DNA from 3 places in the Rhodococcoides sp. S146-33 genome. Region 3 is predicted to be linked to each of the others. Evidence: predicted binding sites of a transcription regulator. Region 3 holds the regulator's gene; each other region holds the start of a gene.

Region 1 (5,633 bases), 510 kb from region 3:
CAACCGCGCAATTGTCAGGCGCTGACGCTCACCACCGGAGAGCCGATATCCACGTTCTCCGACGACCGTGTCCAGGCCGTCGGGCAGGGAACGCACGAGATCCGCGAGCCTGGCCCTGGACAGGGCATCCCACACTTCGTCGTCGGTCGCACCGGGCCTCGGCAATACCAGGTTGGACCGGATGCTCTCGTGGAACAGGTGACCGTCTTGGGTCACCATTCCGACTGTGCCGCGGACGGATTCGGCCGTCAGATCGCGCACGTCGATACCGCCGAGCCGGACGGCACCACCGTCGACGTCGTACAGACGAGCGATCATCTGCGCAATCGTGGACTTGCCGGCACCGGAGGACCCGACCAGCGCCACCATCTGACCCGGCTCGGCGCGGAACGATACACCGTGCAGAACCTGTTCTCCGCCGCGCGAATCCAAGGTCGCCACCTCTTCCAGCGAGGCAAGCGAGACCTTGTCCGCCGAGGGGTACGCGAACCGAACATCGTCGAGTTCGACGGCCACCGGACCCGCAGGCAGAGTCTTGGCATCGGGCTTGTCGGTGATGAGCGGGACGAGATCGAGCACCTCGAAAACCCGCTCGAAACTCACCAGAGCGCTCATCACCTCCACGCGTGCGCTCGCCAGCGCGGTCAGTGGTGAGTAGAGCCGCGCGAGCAGAAGCGACAGTGCTACAACCGAACCCGGATCGAGTGACCCCCGGAGGGCATAGAAGCCGCCCAAGCCGTACACCACGGCCAGAGCGAGCGCCGAGACCAAGGTCAGCGCCGTCACGAAGACTGTTTGCACCATGGCACTTCGGACGCCGATATCGCGCACACGCCGGGCGCGGACCGCGAACTCGACCGATTCCTGCTCGGGATGACCGAACAGCTTGACCAGCGTCGCCCCGGGAGCCGAGAAACGCTCGGTCATCTGCGTGCTCATCGCCGAATTGTGCGCGGCCGCTTCACGTTGCAACCGTGCGAGGCGTCGGCCCATCCGGCGAGCGGGAAGCACGAACACCGGCAGCAGAATCAACGCGAGAAGCGTGATCTGCCAGGATATTCCGATCATCACCACCAGGGTCAGCGCCAACGTCACCAGGTTGCTGACGACTCCCGAGAGCGTGGTGCTGAATGCGCGCTGCGCTCCGATCACGTCGTTGTTCAGCCGACTCACGAGCGCACCGGTACGCGTTCGCGTGAAGAAGGCGATCGGCATGCGTTGGACATGGTCGAACACTGCGGTCCGCAGATCCAGGATCAAGCTTTCGCCGATGTTCGCCGAGAGCCACCGATTGATCAGACCGACCACGGCGTCCACCAGAGCAATCGCCGCGATTGCGATCGCCAGCAGCACCACCACGCGCAACTCTCGTCCGTCGACGATGGCGTTCACCACCCGGCCGGCCAGTACCGGCGTGGCCACCGCGAGCACGGCGGATGCCACGCTGAGCACCAGGAACCCGCCGAGAGCGCGGCGATGTGGTGCTGCGAACGTCAGAATCCTGCGAGCCGTCTCCTTCGAGAACGACGACCGAGTATCGGGCCTGTTCATCGACCGATACATCTGGTTCCAGGCGGTCATCTCCATGCTCATGTCTTCACCCTCATATGTTCGCCCTCATGTCGTCGCCCTCATATCGTCAACGTAGAACCTCGACATAGCTCGAGGTCAAGCCCGGGTGCCCTTACCAGGACTGGGCGTGCAGCCGGCCCCGAGTCGCACTCGGGGCCGGCCACGGGTAGTGCAGTCTCACGCCGCCGCGGCTGCTGACGCGGGCTCCAGCGCGAGCGCCAGGATGTCGGCGACATCGGTCATCGGACGGACGTCCAACGCTTCCAGCACTTCTGCGGGCACATCGTCCAGATCCGGTTCGTTGCGCGCCGGGATGAACACCGTCTTCAGCCCCGCTCGTTGCGCAGCGAGCAACTTCTGCTTCACCCCGCCGATCGGCAGCACCCGGCCGTTCAACGTGACCTCACCGGTCATGCCGACGTCCGATCGCACCGGCCGTCCGGTGGCCATCGACACCAGCGCCGTCACCATGGTCACGCCCGCCGACGGACCGTCCTTCGGCACCGCGCCCGCCGGAACGTGCACGTGGATGCTGCGATCGAGCGATTCGGGTGTGACACCGAATTGTGCTGCGTGCGAGCGCACGTACGACAACGCGATCTGCGCAGATTCCTTCATCACGTCGCCCAGCTGACCGGTGAGCTTCAACCCGGGATCGCCGTCCGTCGAGGCCGCCTCTATGAACAGCACATCACCGCCGAGTCCAGTGACCGCCAGACCCGTTGCCACACCGGGCACTTCGGTCCGCTCGTGTGCCTCGGGGGTGAAGCGAGGACGACCGAGGTAGGTCACCAGATCCGGCTCGTCGATCTGCAGCACGTCGGCGGTACCCACGAGTTTCGTAGCCACCTTGCGTAGGGCCTTTGCCAACAAACGCTCCAGTTGCCGCACGCCGGGCTCGCGGGTGTAGTCGGCAGCGATCTTCCGCAGTGCGGCGTCGGTCACCGTCACCTCCTCGGACGTGACCGCAGCCCTGTCCATCTGACGGGGAAGCAGATAGTTCCGGGCGATGACGACCTTGTCGTCCTCGGTGTATCCGTCGATGGTCACCAGTTCCATACGATCGAGCAACGGGCCGGGAATCTGGTCGATCACGTTGGCCGTGGCGAGGAACACCACGTCGGACAGGTCGAGATCGAGGTCGAGGTAGTGATCACGGAACGTGTGGTTCTGCGCCGGGTCCAGCACCTCGAGCAGAGCGGCACTGGGGTCACCGCGGTAATCGGATCCGACCTTGTCGATTTCGTCCAGCAACACAACGGGATTCATCGACCCCGCCTCGCCGATGGCCCGTACGATTCGGCCCGGCAGTGCGCCGACGTAGGTGCGGCGGTGCCCACGGATCTCGGCCTCGTCACGAACACCACCGAGAGCGACGCGCACGAAGGTGCGGCCGAGCGCGCGTGCAACGGACTCGCCCAACGAGGTCTTACCTACCCCGGGCGGGCCCGCGAGCACCATGACAGCGCCGGATCCGCGGCCGCCGACGGACTGCAGACCTCGTTCGGAGCGGCGCGCACGGACGGCCAGATACTCCACGATGCGATCCTTCACATCGTCGAGTCCGTGATGATCCGCGTCGAGAACTGCACGGGCAGAATCGATATCGGTGTTGTCGGTCGTGGTGTTGCTCCACGGTAGGTCGAGCACGGTGTCGAGCCAGGTTCGAATCCAGCCAGATTCCGGACTTTGATCACTGGCACGCTCCAACTTGCCGACCTCGCGCAGGGCCTGTTCGCGCACCTTCTCTGGCAGGTCGGCAGCCTCGACGCGGCCTCGGTAGTCGTCGGCACCGTCGGGCTCGTCCTCGCCGAGTTCCTTGCGAATGGCAGCCAATTGCTGGCGGAGCAAGAACTCCTTCTGAGTCTTCTCCATCCCCTCGCGGACATCACCGGAGATCTTGTCGTTCACCTCGACCTCGGCCAGATGGGCCTTGGTCCAGTCGATGAGCGACGTCAATCGAGTTGCCACGTCCGGTGTTTCGAGAAGGTCGCGCTTCTGAACGTCGGTGAGGTACGACGCATAACCCGCGGTATCGGCGATCGCGCTCGGATCGGTGAGCTTGTTGACCGAGTCGATCACCTGCCAGGCGTCACGGCGTTGCAGCATCGCGACTACCAGCTGCTTGTATTCCGCCGCAAGGGCTTTGAGTTCCTCACTCGCGGCTTCGTCTACGACGGTCTCGGCCTCCACCCACAGGGCAGCACCGGGACCACTGACCCCGTGGCCGATGTGTGCGCGGCGCGTGGCCTTGATGACGGCCGCCGGCCTTCCGTCGGCCAGGCGTCCCATCTGCACGATGGTGGCAAGAACGCCGTAGGCGGCGTAACGATCTTCGAGTCGGGGCGCGACTAGCAAAGTCCCGTCGTTGCTTGCCTTCGCTGCGTCGACGGCGGCGCGTGCGGCCTCGTCGAGTTCGACGGGCACCACCATTCCAGGCAGGACTATCGGATCGGTCAGGAACAGTACGGGGACTCGAACGGTTTCGGTCACTTCTCCTCCAAAGATTGAGCTATCCGGACTCAACTTCGAAAGCAGTAGTGATGTTCCCGCCGCTGACCGGTGTTCTCCGTGGGCAGAACACCGGCCGCCGGGAGGACTACTTCAGCGAGCTGACCAGCTTTTCCGCGAGCGGCCGCGTCGAGGCCGGGTTCTGTCCGGTGTAGAGGTTCCGGTCGACGACCACGTGCGGCGACCACGCATCGGCGTTCTCGAACTTGGCACCGTTGTCCCGCAGCCGGGTCTCGAGAAGCCACGGAGCCTTGTCGGCAAGGCCGGCCTGGGTCTCTTCCTCGTCGGTGAAACCGGTGAGCTCGTACCCGTCGAAGGCCCAGGATCCATCGGAGCGCACGGCGGGCAGCAGGGCGGCGGGCGCGTGGCACACCGCGGAGACCACCTTGTTCGCGTCGAGGAAGTCGACCACGAGCGCGCCGAAGCTTGTCGACACGGCGAGATCCTCCATCGGGCCGTGGCCGCCGGGGACGAACACGACGTCGAAGTCCGAGGCCTTCTGATCCTCCAGCACGGCGGGCGAGGACAGGATCGACTCGATCGACGCGAGGTAGCTCTTCTGATCCGCGACCTTCTGCTCGTCACCGCCGTTGGCGTCGACTGCCAGGCTGCCCTCGTCGACGACCGGTGCTTTACCGCCCGGCGTGGCCACGGTTATGTCCCATCCTGCGTCCACGAAGGTGCGGTGAGATTCGACGAGCTCTTCGGCCCAGTACCCGGTGGGATGCTTGCTTCCGTCGTTCAGGGTCCAGTGGTCGGCAGCGGTTACAGCGAACAGCAATGTAGTCATGGGCCGGGAATGCCACCAAGACCCGCTATCGAAACACGAGTTGGATCACTATTCGCTGATCGAACCGATCACCACGACGGCATCGAACGTCTCGGATTGGCTGGTACTGGCCGCGAACCCCGCCTCCGAAAATGCCTGTATCGTCGAATTCGCCAGTAGCGCGCTGGTTTCGATGAGCAAACTGCCATGCGGAGCCAGCCACACATGGGCCTGCGCTGCAACACGGCGATGGAGATGAGCACCGTCCACGCCGCCGTCGAGCGCGACGTGCGGCTCGTGGAGTCGCGCCTCCCTCGGCATCAGCCCGATCTCGCCCGTCGGGACATACGGGGCGTTGACGACTATCGCGTCGAATCTGTGGTGCAGTTCCTGCGGCAGCGCGTCGAACAGGTCGCCGCGGTACACGGTGCCTCCGACGGCATCGAGGTTTCGTTCGGCGCACTCCACCGCCGCGGCGTCGACATCGGCCGCATGCAACTCGATGACGCCAGGGACCGACAGCCCGATCGCACCGGACCCACAACACAGGTCGAGGAGCGCCGAAGGATGCAGTGCGGCAACACATTCGACGAGGAACTCGGTGCGGCGACGGGGAACGAACACGCCCGGTTCGACGGCGATGCGTCGACCACAGAACCACACCCACCCGACGACGTGCTCCAGCGGTTCACCGGCGATGCGACGCCTCAGCATTTCTACGAGCTCTCCCGGGTTCGAGGCGGACTCGACGAGGACCTCGGCTTCCTCCTCGGCGAACACA
Region 2 (5,633 bases), 1.6 Mb from region 3:
GGTCCGAACAGCCCTTCGTGGCTGGATCGCATTCGTGCGAGCGGTGTGCCTGGACTGGGTGGAGCGCAGAACTCTGGACCGGGAGCAGGTCCGCGAGCTGTGCCTACGCGCATTGTCGGGTCTTCTCGAGGTGTGAGTTGCGGGGCTATCGTCGAGGGATGTGCCGAAACATCACCACCTTGCGGGGGTTGGAACCGCACGCGACCGACGACGAGATCGAGGCAGCCGCGCGGCAGTACGTCCGCAAGATCAGTGGCGTGCAGAAGACATCCGACGCCACCCGCGACGCCTTCGAGTTGGCCGTCGCCGAGGTGACGGCAACGACGCATCGTCTCCTCGACGCACTGCCCGAGCGGCGTCAGCCCCCTCCCACGGTGCCGCCGCTGCGGCGTCCGGAAGTGCAGGCACGAATCGCGGCGGCGGGAGTGGAGCCTGCGGAACGACCTGTATCAGTGGTCAAGACTGGGTCCTAGCGGGTGCTGTCCGGCGGCACCGCCGGCAGTCCCTCGCTCACGCGTAGTTTCTCGGCCATCGAGCTGAGTAGGTTCTGAGATTCCTCGGACAGGTCGAACGCCCGGGCAGAGAGGCGACGTAGGCCGTATCCCTGGAGTCGGCCCAACAGTTCCAGGTCGTGATCTACCTTGGCTGCGTAGATGTCGTCGAAGAAGTAATCGGGCTTGACCTTGAAGAAGGCAGCCAGTGCCGCCACGGTATCGGTGGACGGGTTGGTGCGTTGGCCCGACCGCAGCTGCGAGATGTACGGCTTGGAGATCTGGTGCCCGCGCAGGGCCATAGCGTCGGCTACCTCCGCGTTGGTGTGAGGTTTGCGTCCCGGCGGGTGGATCGTGGAGAACAGGTGGTTCAGACGTGCGGCGAAATCAGCGGACATCGGGGATGTGTGTGCCTTCCTGGCATGGCCGCTGCCCACTGGGCAGGTCGATCCGCCGTGGACCGAACCGGTTGATAGTAGCCGGTACCGTGGTTCCGCTGTACCGTCGCTGACCTGCAGAAACTTAGCTGGAAACAGTACTGGTCGGTCTCCTGGCCGTGTCGGGGTCGAGTGCGCTTCGGTAGTGGTCCGTCCCGAATCGAACGGATGGTTTTCGGGCAGTATTCGTCGCACGATGGGCACCTCGGTGGCACACTGGTTTGCCAGGCGGAGGGGGTGGAGATGGCCGATCGGCGACGACGAACGTTCGACTCACGCGACGGCGATGCAGAGGTGGTCGAGCCGCTGCTGCGCGCCGTTCTGTCCTACGCTCCGCGGGACGAGTCGCCCACGCCGCATCCGTCCGAGGGAATCACTCTTCGAGCCGAGGACGGCTCCGGCTGCATTCGGCTCGAACTTGTCATTGCAGGAGATCTCGGCACCGGCATTCCCGGGCCGTTCGGATCCAGGTTCTACGAGTGTGGCGCGTACGAAGTCATTGTGCCGCAGCGGGATCCGCGCGACGGCGCTCTGCTGATGATTCATCTTCTCGCTCCGCAGGCACCGCACAGATTCGAGTTCACGACGTCGATGCCGCCGTTGTGGAGTCTGCGGCTCGAGCACGACGGCTCGGTGTCGGTGCTGGACGAGGCCGGCAATGCCGTCATCTTCATCGGCCGCCCGTGGGCGTTCGACGGCGATCTGCAGCCGGTGCACGTTCACTACACGATCGAGAACGGCCTGCTGGTGCAGAACGTCGGTGCCACCGCTGACACCGGATACCCCATCCTCATCGATCCCGATCCCGATGCCATCATCACCGGAGACGGCCGACTGGTCACCGAGGCATGGACGCCACGCCTGGCGGCCGGCGTCATCGTCGAGGACAGTCCGCCGAAGTCGTTGTCCAGCTGAATATCGTTGCGGCACAATCAGAATGGATCGTGCTGAACATGCTCCATCGGGGTGCCGACCTTGCGTAGCGCGTACAGCGTGGTGCGCACCATCGACGGCGACCCGCAGATCTGAATCTGGCGATCGGCCCACGAGCCGAATCGAGTGACGACCTTGCCGACCGCGCCCTGGAGTCGATGGTGCATTCCCCATGGGATTTCGCGCGCCGGGCCGGAGTACCACCATGGATCCTCGAGCTCTTCGGTCACCGGAACAACCGTCAGCCACGGATTCGACAGCGACAACTGCCACAAGGTGTCCAGATCGTAGAGATCGCACGGATAGGTACCGCTGACGAACAGATGCACTCGCGGATTGTTGGTGCGCTGAGCCATTTCCATGACCTGAGCACGCAACGGAGCAAGACCGGTGCCTCCCGCGATCATCAACACGTCCTCGTGGATCGCGCGATCGACGTGCATCCCGCCCAGCGGAGGACTGATGGACCAGCGATCACCGACCCGGGTCTCGGCGACCATGGCCGGAGACACCCAGCCACCGGATACGCGTCGAACATGGAACTCGATCTCGCCGTACGGGTTGCTCGGAATGGCCGGGGACAGGTATCGCCACAGTTTGGGTCGCTGCGGGATCTGCACGCTGACGTACTGCCCGGGGAAGTACGGGATCTCGCCGTCGGTCTTCAGGCGCACCACCGCCAGATCGTCGAGGATTCGTTGGTGTTCGACGACGGTGGCAGTCCAGTACGGCGGTAGTTCGTCGTTGTCGGCGGCGGTGGCCATGGCGTTGCTCACCACGGTGAGGGCGTCGTGCCAGGCCGTCTCGACCTCGTCGGTCCACACCTCGTTGCCCGCGAACGAGCGGAATGCGGCGATCAGAGCCGAACTGCCGGCGCGGAAATGTGCTCCCGAGATGCCGTGCTTTCGGTGATCTCGGCCCAGCTGCTCGAGGAACGGCTCGACGCGGTCGGTGTTGTCGAGATGCTCGAAGACGTAGCCGAGTGCCAGTACGAAGTGTTCGCGAAGCGAATCCATCGAGGCAGGAAACAGAGCGCGGAAGTCGGGGTACTCGGCGAACAGATGTGCGTAGAAGGACCTGGAGAGGCGGGCGGGGCCGTCCGGCGACGCGACCACGGACTTGAAACCGGTACGGACCAGGGAGATCGTTCGCGCGTCGAGCATCGATCAACCTCCACCCCACCGATTTCGCCACCGAGTCTGCCGTCGATGACACCGCCACTGTCGACCGTCACCAAAGTAGACCGATCGAGACTTTCGCGCGAGAGGGCTGCGCCCTCGTGCGCGTTGTGCGCCCCTCCAGGTACGCAAAACGCGCACGAGAAAATCAAGGTTGAGCGGAACAGACTCAACTTGTCTATGGTTGTACCCAGCGACACGCAAGAACCCCACACTGGAAAGAAGGTGACCGGTGGACAGTTTCACTCCCACCACGAAGTCGCAGGCAGCACTTTCTGCTGCTTTGCAGGCCGCATCCGCGGCCGGTAACCCGGATATTCGTCCGGCACATTTGTTGGTGGCGTTGCTCGATCAGACCGACGGCATCGCCACACCCTTGCTGAAGGCCGTCGGCGTCGACCCCGCAACGGTGCGTCGAGAAGCGCAGAACCTCGTCGACCGCCTGCCCTCGGCATCCGGTTCGACCACCACTCCGCAACTCGGCCGTGAAACCCTCGCCGCGATCACCGCAGCACAGCATCTGGCCACCGAACTCGACGACGAGTTCGTCTCCACCGAACACCTCATGGTGGGCCTAGCGACAGGGCAGGACGACGTCGCCAAGCTCCTGACCGGACACGGAGCCGGACCCAACGAGCTGCGCGACGCCTTCCAAGCCGTCCGTGGCAGCGCTCGCGTCACGAGCGCGGATCCGGAGAACACCTACCAGGCGCTGGAGAAGTACAGCACCGATCTGACCGCGCTGGCCCGAGAGGGCAAGCTCGATCCGGTCATCGGCCGCGACACCGAGATCAGGCGCGTCGTGCAGGTTCTTTCTCGGCGCACCAAGAACAACCCGGTGCTCATCGGTGAACCCGGCGTCGGCAAGACGGCCATCGTCGAAGGACTCGCCCAGCGCGTCATCGCCGGTGACGTTCCGGAGAGCCTGCGCGGTAAGACCGTCGTCTCGCTCGATCTCGGTTCGATGGTGGCGGGCGCGAAGTTCCGTGGCGAATTCGAGGAGCGGCTCAAGGCCGTGCTGGACGACATCAAGAACTCCGCAGGCCAGGTCATCACGTTCATCGACGAGCTGCACACCATCGTCGGAGCCGGCGCGACCGGCGAATCCGCGATGGACGCGGGCAACATGATCAAGCCGATGCTTGCGCGTGGCGAACTGCGTCTCGTCGGTGCAACGACGCTGGAGGAGTACCGCAAGTACATCGAGAAGGACGCCGCCCTCGAACGTCGTTTCCAGCAGGTCTACGTCGGTGAGCCCTCGGTCGAGGACACCGTCGGCATCCTGCGCGGACTCAAGGAACGCTACGAGGTGCACCACGGTGTCCGGATCACGGACTCTGCCCTGGTCGCCGCGGCAACCCTGAGTGACCGGTACATCACGGCCAGGTTCCTGCCGGACAAGGCCATCGACCTCGTCGACGAGGCCGCGTCCCGTCTGCGTATGGAGATCGACTCGCGGCCCGTCGAGATCGACGAGGTCGAACGCGCCGTGCGTCGCCTCGAGATCGAGGAGATGGCACTGGCCAAGGAGACCGACGACGCGTCGAAGGCTCGACTCGACAAGCTCCGCCAGGAGCTGGCCGACCTGCAGGAGAAGCTGGCCGGGCTCAGCACGCGGTGGCAGAACGAGAAGAACGCCATCGACTCGGTGCGAGTGCTCAAGGAAGAGCTCGAGAACCTGCGCGGCGAATCCGATCGCGCCGAACGCGACGGCGATCTCGGCAAGGCCGCCGAGCTCCGGTACGGACGCATCCCGACACTCGAGAAGGAACTCGCCGTCAAGACCGAGGCGTCGCCCGCTCAGGGTGACGTGATGCTCAAGGAGGAGGTGGGGCCGGACGACGTCGCCGATGTGGTGGCGGCCTGGACCGGAATCCCGGCGGGCCGGATGCTCGAAGGCGAGACCGCCAAACTGCTCCGCATGGAAGACGAACTCGGCAAGCGAGTCGTCGGACAGAAGGACGCGGTGCAGGCGGTGTCCGACGCAGTCCGACGCGCACGCGCAGGTGTGGCCGACCCCAACCGGCCGACGGGATCGTTCCTGTTTCTCGGTCCCACCGGTGTGGGTAAGACCGAGCTCGCAAAAGCGTTGGCGGAGTTCCTCTTCGACGACGAACGCGCGATGGTGCGGATCGACATGAGCGAATACAGCGAGAAGCATGCCGTCGCCCGGCTCGTCGGTGCACCTCCGGGCTACGTCGGCTACGAGGCCGGCGGGCAGCTCACCGAGGCCGTGCGAAGGCGTCCGTACACCGTGGTGCTGTTCGACGAGGTCGAAAAAGCGCACCCCGATGTGTTCGACATCCTGCTCGCCGTATTGGACGAGGGCCGCCTCACCGACGGCCAGGGCCGGACCGTCGACTTCCGTAACACGATTTTGATCCTCACCTCCAACCTCGGGGCCGGCGGCACCAAGGAGCAGGTCATGGACGCGGTGCGGCGCTCGTTCAAGCCCGAGTTCGTCAACCGCCTCGACGACGTGGTGGTGTTCGACGCCTTGTCCGAGGACCAGCTCGAGTCGATCGTCGACATCCAGCTCGGCTTCCTCACCAAGCGTCTTGCCGCTCGCCGTCTGACGCTGGAGGTGTCGTCGC
Region 3 (5,633 bases):
TCGTTCGCGTGGCTGGCGGTGGCGTACGTGATCTTCGGAATATCCTTCGGCATGGTCAACGCTCCGATCACGAACACCGCGGTATCCGGAATGCCGCGCAGCCAGGCCGGGGTGGCGTCCGCCATCGCGTCGACCAGCAGGCAGGTGGGTCAGTCGCTCGGGGTGGCCGTCGTCGGCTCCATCGTCACCGCGAGCATCGTCGGTGAGATCTCAGACGGCTTCACCGCCGCCGCCGTGCCCGCGTGGTTCGTCATCGCAGGCGCAGGCGTGGTCGTCACCGTTCTCGCCGTGGTCACCACGGGCCGGTGGGCCCGCGCGACCGCCGAGAACATCGGCCGTCCGGTGCTCGTATGACCGCCGATGCAGCGCATGTGTGGCGCGAGATGCGCGCATTGATGCTCGAGAAGCACGACACCCGACGAGCCGTCGCCGACGCCACCGGGATGAGCTTTCTGCGGGCGAAGCTGCTCACCAAGTTGCTCGGGGGTGATCGGACGGTGACCGAGCTGGCCGAGATTCTCGCGTCCGATGCGCCGTACGTCTCCCTCAACGTGCGCGAGCTCGAGAAGCGTGAATTGGTGGTGCGCACCGAAGATCCCGACGATCGCCGACGTCGCATCATCGGGCTCACCGATGCCGGGTGCCGCCTTGCCGAGGAAGCGAGAGCGATCGCCGACGCTCCGCCGCCGGAATTCACGACGGTGTCTGAGGCGGATCTGGCCCATCTGCGCCGGATTCTGCAGCTGCCCTGATTCTCTTGGGACAGCGCTTCAGCGGCGGATGGCCTCGACTGGGGTGCCGATTTCGACGAGGGCGCGCACGGTCGCCGATTCCATTCCCGGGGATCCGCACACCAGAATTTGGCTGTCGAGGAACGGCCCCTGGGTGGCGATCACGTCGGCCATACTGCCTTCCCAGCAGTGCTCGGGCTCGAAGAACGCGGTGGTGGAACCGATTTCGTCCCGGATGCGGTCGTTCCATCGATCCGGAGCCCACGGCTCGTGCAGTTGATCGACGACGGGAACGACGGTCAACCACTGCAATTGCGACGCCATCAACCACAGCATGTCCCCGGCATACAGGTCGCGAGGCGACTTCCCACCGACGAACAGCGTCACGTTGGGTGGCTCCTCCCATCGCGTGAGATCGAGCAGAATTGCCCGCAACGGCGCGAGGCCGGTGCCGCCCGCGATCATCACGACGTCGCGGCCCGAGTCGTCGACATGCAGAGCGCCCTTCGGATCACTGATTTGCCAGATATCCCCTGGCCGCGTTTCGTTGACGATCGATCCGCTCACCCAACCGGCGGGAACGGCTCGGACGTGGAATTCCAATTTTCCGTCTCGGGAAGGCGGCAGCGCGGGTGAGTATCGCCGTGTCAGAGCAGAATTCTGGGGAACTGTGACCGATACCGACTGGCCTGCCGTGAACGGGACAATATCGCCCTCGAGTCTGATCACCGCGAGGTCGTTCCTGAGGCGGTGATACTGAACGACTGTCGAACTCCACGCCTGCATGCGGACCAGGATAGGGGCACGGGTCGGGTGTGCGGCAAACGCGCGCGCGTTTGCGACGAAGTGAACGGGAGAAACGTAGAACGAACCTAGCGCTGGTGCTTCGGCTTCCAGACCACCAAAGCGTTGCGTTGGATCGGCACCAGGTCGCGGCGATAGCTGGCGTGCACGGCCGCCAACTCCTGCGCCAGTTCGCTGATCCGCGACTGCAGAGCCTCGACCTGATTGGTGAGCTCGATGATGCGCTTGATGCCGGCGAGGTTGACGCCCTCGTCCTGCGAGAGTCGCTGCACTTCACGAAGCAGCGCAACGTCACGCGGGGAGTAGCGTCGCCCGCCTCCGGTGGTGCGATGCGGGGTGACCAGTCCGAGCCTGTCGTAGGTCCGCAGCGTTTGCGCATGCATTCCGGCCAGCTGAGCCGCCACCGAGATCACGAAGATCTGAGCGTCGGGATCAGCTTGTCCGCCACCGGCTTTCGCAGATCCGCCCTCGGGAGGGACCGACATCACACACCTGCCCACCCGGCCCGCGGGTCGAATCCGCTGGCCTTCTCGGCTTCCAGATAGTTCTTCAGAGCGTCGGTAGCAGCATCGTCCAGTTTCTGCGGCACGGCAACTTTGACGGTCACCATCAGGTCACCGGTACCGGATTTCTTCGGGATACCGCGTCCACGCACCCGCAGTACTCGGCCGTCGACGGTTCCCGGTGGAACCTTCACGCCGACGCGACCCTCGAGGGTGGGCACCGACAGCGTCGTACCGAGCACCAGTTCGCCGTAGCTCACCGGAACGGTCACCGTCAGATCGTCGTTGTTGCGGCCGAACACCTTGTCGGGCTTGACCCGTACCGTCACGAACAGGTCGCCCGATGGCGCTCCCCGCAGACCCGCTTCGCCTTGACCGGCGAGCCGAACCTTCTGCCCGTCGCTGATGCCGGCCGGTACGCGCACGGTGATGGTGCGGGTGCGGTTCTGCACTCCGGTTCCACGGCAATCCGCGCATGGGTCGTCGATGATGGACCCGCTGCCACGGCAGTCGTCACACGGCTCACTGAAGCCGAACGCGCCCTGGTTGCGATTCACGACACCCTGGCCGTTGCATTTGGGGCACACACGCGGGCTGGTTCCCGGCTTCGCGCCGCTGCCATGACACGTGGTGCACGAGGAGGGGCTGGTCAGCTTCAACGGGACCGTAACGCCCTGTGCCGCTTCACGGAACTGCAGCGAGGTCTCGGTCTCGACGTCGCTGCCGCGTCGGGGCCTGTTGCTCTGGGGGCGCTGCTGCGCGCCACCGCGATTGAACAGACCTCCGAAGAGGTCGCCGATTCCGCCGTCGCCGCCGCCTTGACCGAAGATGTCGCCGACATCGAAGGTCTGACCGCCACCACCGAATCCGCCTGCGCCGGGCGAGAATCCACCGCCGCCACCGCGGCTACCGAATCCGCCCGAGGCGAACAGCCGTCGTGCTTCGTCGTATTCCTTGCGCTTGGCCGGGTCGGCGAGGACGGCATGCGCCTCGCTGACCGCCTTGAACTTGTTCTCGGCCGAGGCGTTGCCGGGATTGGCGTCTGGATGGTTGTCCCGGGCCAACTTTCGGTACGCCTTCTTGATCTCTTCTGCAGACGCGCTGGAGGAAACGCCCAGCTCCTTGTAGAAGTCCTTCTCGATCCACTCCCGCTGGCTCATCGGGCGTTTCCTCCTCTCGCGCTATGTCTGTTTACTGCTCGTCGGACGCAGGTGCATCCGATTCTTCTGTTGCCGTGCCCTCGGAAACGCTGTCGACCACGCCGACCATTGCGGTCCGCAGCACGCGTTCGCCGAGCTTGTAGCCCGGCCGCATCAGGGTTCCGACGACCGGACTGCTGCCGTCGCCCTCGTGGGAGACGGCCTCGTGGATGGCCGGGTCGAAGGCGTCGCCCTCGGCTCCGAAGGTGGACAGGCCGATGTTCGAGAACACCCCTGCCAGCTTGTCTGCCACCGACTTGAGCGGTCCGGTTTCGAGGTCGCCGTGCTGGCGAGCTCGCTCGAGGTCGTCGAGAACCGGAAGAAGCTGCGAGACGACGGACGCTTTCGCGTTCTCCGCTCCGGTCTGCTTCTCACGGTCGGTACGACGCCGGTAATTGGCGTACTCCGCCGACACGCGCTGTAGGTCTGCGGTGAGTTCGGCGACCTGCGTGTCACGCGGGTCTTCCACCACGTCACCCTCGACGGTCCCTTCGTCCACCGAGTCGGGCTGGGGCGCAACCCCGGTGCCCACGAGGGGCTCCGGAACTGCGTCACCTTCCCGTACTTCACCGGTCTCGGGATCGATCTTTCGCTTGTCCACGAAAGTGACCGGTTCTTGCTCGGTGTTGTCCGACGTCACTTCTTGTCCGTGTCGTCGGCGGGCTCGTCGACAACCTCTGCGTCGACAACACCGTCGTCAGCGGCCTGCGCGCCACCCTCTGCGCCGCCCTGCTCCTTGGCCTGAGCCTCGTAGATGGCGGTGCCGAGAGCCTGCGACTCGGTCGAGAGCTTCTCCACGGCGGTCTTGACTGCCGAGATGTCGCTGCCCGCGAGAGCCGTCTTGGCGTCGGCGATGGCGGTTTCGACGCGTTCCTTGAGCTCGGCGTCGACTTTGTCCTCGTTGTCCTTGACGAACTTCTCCGTCTGGTGGACGAGGGACTCGGCCTGGTTGCGAACCTCTGCCTCTTCGCGACGAGCCTTGTCCTCGTCAGCGTGAGCTTCCGCGTCGGCGACCATGCGGTCGATCTCTTCCTTGGACAAGCCGGAGCCGTCCTGGATCTTGATCGTGTTTTCCTTGCCGGTGCCCTTGTCCTTGGCCGTGACGTGCACGATGCCGTTGGCGTCGATGTCGAAGGTGACCTCGATCTGCGGGACGCCGCGAGGGGCCGGGGGCAGCTCGGTCAGCTCGAAGGAGCCGAGGAGCTTGTTGTGCGAGGCGATCTCGCGCTCACCCTGGAAGACCTGGATCTGCACCGAGGGCTGATTGTCGTCAGCGGTGGTGAAGGTCTCGGAACGCTTCGTCGGGATGGTGGTGTTGCGCTCGATGAGCTTGGTCATGACGCCACCCTTGGTTTCGATACCGAGGGACAGCGGCGTGACGTCGAGGAGCAGAACGTCCTTGACCTCACCCTTGAGGACACCGGCCTGCAGTGCAGCACCGACGGCCACGACCTCGTCCGGGTTGACGCCCTTGTTGGGCTCGCGTCCACCGGAGAGTTCCTTGACCAGCTCGGAGACGGCGGGCATACGCGTCGAACCACCGACGAGCACGACGTGGTCGATGTCCTTGACTGCGATGCCGGAGTCCTTGACCACTGCCTGGAACGGCGCGCGGGTGCGGTCGAGCAGGTCGGAGGTGATCTTCTGGAACTCCGAGCGGCTGAGCTGCTCGTCGAGGAACAGCGGGTTCTTGTCGCCGTCGACCGTGATGTACGGGAGGTTGATCGAGGTGCTCTGCCCGGAGGACAGTTCGATCTTCGCCTTCTCGGCGGCCTCGCGCAGACGCTGCAGCGCCATCTTGTCCTTGGTCAGATCGATGCCGTTCTGAGCCTTGAACTTGTCGACGAGCCAGGTCACGATGCGCTCGTCCCAGTCGTCGCCACCGAGGTGGTTGTCGCCGGACGTCGCACGAACCTCGACGACGCCGTCGCCGATTTCCAGCAGCGAGACGTCGAACGTGCCGCCACCGAGGTCGAACACGAGAATGGTCTGCTCGCTGTCGCCCTTGTCCAGGCCGTATGCGAGAGCTGCCGCGGTGGGCTCGTTGACGATGCGCAGGACGTTGAGGCCGGCGATCTGGCCGGCTTCCTTCGTGGCCTGACGCTGTGCGTCCTCGAAGTACGCGGGAACGGTGATGACCGCGTCGGTGATTTCCTCACCCAGGTAGGCCTCGGCGTCGCGCTTGAGCTTCTGCAGCGTGCGCGCGGAGATCTCCTGAGGGGTGTACTTCTTGTCGTCGATCTCCACGGTCCAGTCCGTGCCGACGTGGCGCTTCACGGAACGAATCGTGCGATCGACGTTGGTGACCGCCTGGTTCTTCGCGGGCTGGCCGACCAGCACTTCACCGTTCTTGGCGAAAGCGACGATCGACGGGGTGGTGCGTGATCCCTCGGAGT

The links. Region 3 encodes HspR, which represses chaperone genes until heat shock. Its sites were predicted from a motif close to ANNTGAGTNNNNNNNACTCANNT; they were not measured.
Region 1: the regulator HspR is predicted to act here: its motif matches at 4,078-4,100, upstream of lon (endopeptidase La).
Region 2: the regulator HspR is predicted to act here: its motif matches at 3,192-3,214, upstream of clpB (ATP-dependent chaperone ClpB).

What each region holds. Positions count from the first base shown of each region.
Region 1 covers NZ_JCAJWY010000001.1:628,439-634,071, forward strand. The annotation lists gene AC5WEY_RS02985 (ABC transporter ATP-binding protein) at 1-1,593, opposite strand, end outside; gene lon (endopeptidase La) at 1,750-4,065, opposite strand; gene AC5WEY_RS02995 (type 1 glutamine amidotransferase domain-containing protein) at 4,172-4,873, opposite strand; gene AC5WEY_RS03000 (putative protein N(5)-glutamine methyltransferase) at 4,922-5,633, opposite strand, start outside.
Region 2 covers NZ_JCAJWY010000001.1:1,708,148-1,713,780, forward strand. The annotation lists gene AC5WEY_RS08230 (TetR/AcrR family transcriptional regulator) at 1-136, shown strand, start outside; gene AC5WEY_RS08235 (DUF2277 domain-containing protein) at 159-473, shown strand; gene AC5WEY_RS08240 (helix-turn-helix domain-containing protein) at 470-889, opposite strand; gene AC5WEY_RS08245 (hypothetical protein) at 1,172-1,843, shown strand; gene AC5WEY_RS08250 (globin domain-containing protein) at 1,861-3,024, opposite strand; gene clpB (ATP-dependent chaperone ClpB) at 3,272-5,633, shown strand, end outside.
Region 3 covers NZ_JCAJWY010000001.1:119,117-124,749, forward strand. The annotation lists gene AC5WEY_RS00570 (MFS transporter) at 1-354, shown strand, start outside; gene AC5WEY_RS00575 (MarR family winged helix-turn-helix transcriptional regulator) at 351-752, shown strand; gene AC5WEY_RS00580 (FAD-binding oxidoreductase) at 771-1,517, opposite strand; gene AC5WEY_RS00585 (heat shock protein transcriptional repressor HspR) at 1,604-2,020, opposite strand; gene dnaJ (molecular chaperone DnaJ) at 2,020-3,198, opposite strand; gene grpE (nucleotide exchange factor GrpE) at 3,230-3,877, opposite strand; gene dnaK (molecular chaperone DnaK) at 3,874-5,633, opposite strand, start outside.